Regions from separate parts of the Algibacter sp. L4_22 genome, predicted to be linked through region 1. Evidence: riboswitches for the same ligand, from Rfam matches in the RefSeq annotation. Region 1 holds a riboswitch; the other holds the start of a gene.

Region 1 (2,210 bases):
TTATAAAATGATAAACACCTTCGATTCCATGGTTGGGTATAAAAACGATCGTTATATATGGTTCGGTAAATTTGCCGCAAAATTGGACGATGTAGTTAATTATATTCCTGCTCGAATTACTGCTATATTATTGTTAATTGTTCAATTTAAATTAAGCGGGTTGCGGTTTGTTTTTAAAGAAGGCAGTAAACACAGTAGTCCAAATGCAGGTTATCCAGAAGCAGCTTTAGCATATATTTTAGATTGCCAGTTTGGAGGACCAAATTATTATCATGGAAAACTGGTAGATAAACCTTTTATAGGAAGCAATAACCGAGACATAAAACATGAAGAAATTAAAATAGTTACACATATTAATTACAAAGTTAGTATACTATTTTGTTTCATAATTATTGGCGTTTTATTACTGTTTCAATATGCATAGTCTTCAAAAAAAATATATTATTACAGGAGCTCCAGGCACTGGGAAAACGACGACCATAAATCTTCTAAAAAACACGATTCCTTGTATGGATGAAGTGTCTAGAAAAATTATTCTAGAGGAACAACAGAATAATAGAAACGGTGTGCCTTGGGGTGATATTAATCGTTTTTCCGATCTTGTTTTCAATGTAACGAGTCAAGAATTATTAACTAGTAAAGCTCAAGTTTGCGACAGATCGTTATTAGATTTAGAAGCTTATTTAGTTTTAGAAAATAAAACCATTCCTCATTACTTACAAGATTTTCCTTATCAAGACACTTACCATAACACCGTTTTTTTTGCACCAACTTGGTTTGATATTTATTGTCAAGACGGACAAAGGTTACAGGAGTTTGATTACTGTTTGAAATTAGAAAAAGTACTTTTAGAACAGTACAAAAACAAAGGTTTTGAAATTATAATTTTACCTAAAGCTTCTCCTCAAAAAAGGGCAAAATTCATTACAGAATCGATACTATAATTCAAAAATTAGCTATACATTTGTATTGCTTAAGGTTTCTTATTCTTTTAATTAAGAATATCGAATTAAAAGGGAATTTGGTGAGAATCCAAAACTGTTCCCGCAGCTGTAAGCTCTAAAAAAGCTTTTAACATCTAGAAGTCACTGTTCTTAGGAACGGGAAGGCGTTAAAAGTAGAGTGAGTCAGAAGACCTGCCTAAAGTAAAACCTAATTTAAACTTTCGGGATAAAAGTTGATGTGTTTGATTGCCATATTTTTTGGCTTTCTTCTCTACTTTTCCCATAATAGTCATACTAATTTAATGGGAAAAAATATAGCCAATACAACACATACTTTTTTCTTTTGCGACGGTGGTTCTTGTCAAAAAGCAGGCGGAGAAAAAGTTATAAGAGCTGCAAGAGCTTATTTACGTAACAATGATAATTGGAATGATACACATACCATTAAAACACGATGTAATGGTAGATGTGAAGATGCACCTACTTGTATTGTACACCCTGGAGAATTTTGGTACAAAGAACTTACGCCAGAAAAAATAACCCACATTGTTAAAGGACATATACAGAATGAATGTCCTTTAGAAACCGAACTGTTGTATCGAGAAGGTTGGGAAGAACAGGTTTCTAATAAAGAAATAGCACCTATAAAACCAAAACCTTTTGAATTTAAAAGCGATGAAGAATTGGGAGATTGCCTTATTACAAGAGGCTTTAGTTCCGATCAATATTTATATCCATTATTCTTATTTCTGCTAGAAAAACCAGAAGGTGTAACACTTCAGTTACCTAATAAACCTCACTTAGCGTTTAAAGACATAAACGCGGTAAACTATTCAAAAGAATTCACGCTAGAACTCCAAACTAAAACCGATTGTTTAGAATTTGTTATTGCTGCTGTTCCAAAAGAGAATAAGGAATTGCAACAATTAAAAATTTCGAGTACAGAATATTTTTATCAAAAGGAAACTACAAAAACAGGCATTCGTTTTAAAAATAAATTCGGAAAAACTTTAGGTAGAATAGAATTTGACTCTATAAATACCGAAGCTTGGCAGTACTGTACAAAAATACAGTTGCAACGTCTAACTTTAGATTTATCACAGTTATGAATAAGCATATCTCTATTTTAGGATTAGGCTGGTTAGGTTTACCACTAGCGTTAGATCTTCAAAAAAAAGGGTATTCAATTAGTGGCAGCACGTCCGATCTGGATAATTTAAAATCACTAAGTAAATATTCGTTTCAAGTAAGTAGGATAAAAATAGA
Region 2 (2,210 bases), on a different contig from region 1:
AGGTTAATGCCATAACTTAATAAGTTATTAGGTTTGTGATTAAGTAACGCTGTTGCAGAAAATGCGTTTCTTACCGGCTCCTCAAAACTATCTCCGTTTCCTATTGAATTTGAATATTCTAAAATGGTTTTAAATTGAAGTTTCTCATTAAAACGCACATTAAAATTATGATTAATTAATAATGTATTTACTTTTCCTAAACTGTAATTATCCTTGTCTTTATTTTCAAAATATTTAAACATTTCGTGCAAATGAACCACTTTAAATTTTGAACTAAATTCCCCGGAAATTCGTGACCATTCTAGCATAGTTCTAAAATTTTCATCCTCGTATTTACTTCTAGAGGGTCCTATTAAAGTGCCCGAAAAATTACGCTCGCCAATATAACTTTGATGGTATAGTTTTAAAATATCCTTATCGGAAATAAAAACGCCCAAATTCACGTTCATGTTTAAATTATTGAACTCGCCATTCTCGTTAACCTCATCCGTTCCAAGATATTTATAATCGTTATCGGAATCCACATAAGTTACTCCAACATTAGCTGTCCATAGCTCACTTCCGAAGGAAGAATTAAAACCTAAATTTTTAGAATTAAAGCTTCCGTAGCCTGTTTTAATAGTAGTATTAAAATGATCACTAAAATTTAAATCATTATTTAGATGAATACTACCTCCAATAGAACCGCTGCCATACTGCACACTACCACCACCACTTCTAATATCTATAGAACTATAGTTTGAAGTATTTACGGTATTAAAGTCCGTTTGGCCGTTTAGTTGTGAATTAATATTAATACCATTCCAAATAACGGCTGTTTGCGATGCTGTTGTCCCTCTAAATGAAGGCGACGACACCATACCTGCACCATTTTCTTTAAAGTAAATATTAGAATTAAACGCGAGTAAATTTGTTAATGACATCGCATTTTTACTTAAAACAGAATCTGTAAGTTTTTCTATTTTTATGCCTGAAGCATAGTTCTTTAACTTGCTATCACTTAAAATTACAACATCTAATTTTTGGACAGTATTAATCTGTGCTTGCATACTGCTGCAAACGCCAAAACTTAAAAATAATAAAGTAAAAACCTGTTTCATAAATCTTTGAAACTCTTTACCCGAGAGTTATTTTTAGATGATGAAAATGGCAGGTCTCCTGACTTGTTTTATGTTATCTTACCTTCCCAGTTTTACCACCAGTGGTTTTTTTGAGTTAATAACACCTTAATAAATAAGTACCGAAATATTTCGGTAAAAACGTACAGTTGCGGGAACAGTCCTAGATTTTAACTAGATTCCCTTTTAATTGATATATCTGTAATCCTTAACTTGTTTTAGGATACAAATAATGGTCAAACCAAATTCTTTACAAAAATAGATTCTTTTTTAAATGCAAACTAATCAAATTCATTTTTTCTTATTCAATTTATAAACAAGATATATAAAACCAATTAAAAAATGTAATATTATAATACCTCCTACTATATATAGTGTTAAATTTGAACCGTTTCTCATAATAGAAATTTTGTATAAATTTAAAAAACTTAATCTATCTAAATGTCACTATTGTTACAAAAAAAGTATTTATCCTTCTCTCTGTTTTTTATTTTAATAAGCTTTATTTCTTGTAAAAAAGAAAAAGAAACAACGAATAATATTACTACAGGAAAAGAAATAAAGCTAAAATACGCCAAAGGTTTTTCAATAAAAGATTTAGGCATGTACAAAACTTTAGAAATTAAAACACCATGGCCAAATGCTGAAAGTAGTTTTAGATACGTTTTAGCTAATTATGGAGATAATAAACAAGCAGATAACACTATTTCTTTACCAATAAAAAAAATTGTAGTAACATCTACTACACACCTTCCGGCTTTAGAGCTTTTAGGAGTAGAACAAACTTTAGTTGGTTTCCCTGGCACAAAGTATATTTCTTCAAAAAAAATAAGATCTAGAGTTGATAATGGAGACATTAGAGAACTTGGTAAAAATGAAGGTATAAACACCGAAGTCCTTTTAGAATTGGATCCAGATTTAGTTGTTGGTTTTGGAATTGACGGTAACAACAAATCTTTAGACCTTATTGAAAAAGCAGGAATCCCTGTAATTTACAATGGAGATTGGGTAGAGACTTCTCCGCTTGCAAAAGCTGAATGGATTAAATTTTTTGGCGTACTATATAACAAAGAAAAAGAAGCCGATTCTATC

Evidence for each region. Region 1 has a riboswitch for cobalamin ahead of M4I23_RS12325 (ferredoxin). Riboswitches for the same ligand answer to the same signal wherever they lie in the genome.
Region 2: it holds a riboswitch for cobalamin, as region 1 does, so the genes downstream of both, M4I23_RS09320 (TonB-dependent siderophore receptor) here and M4I23_RS12325 (ferredoxin) in region 1, are expected to answer to the same signal.

The regions. Positions count from the first base shown of each region.
Region 1 is NZ_JAMCOK010000004.1:158,380-160,589, forward strand. It holds gene cbiB (adenosylcobinamide-phosphate synthase CbiB) at 1-424, shown strand, start outside; gene M4I23_RS12320 (AAA family ATPase) at 417-944, shown strand; cobalamin riboswitch at 960-1,159, shown strand; gene M4I23_RS12325 (ferredoxin) at 1,247-2,053, shown strand; gene cobA (uroporphyrinogen-III C-methyltransferase) at 2,050-2,210, shown strand, end outside.
Region 2 is NZ_JAMCOK010000003.1:273,664-275,873, forward strand. It holds gene M4I23_RS09320 (TonB-dependent siderophore receptor) at 1-1,100, opposite strand, end outside; cobalamin riboswitch at 1,131-1,344, opposite strand; gene M4I23_RS09325 (ABC transporter substrate-binding protein) at 1,560-2,210, shown strand, end outside.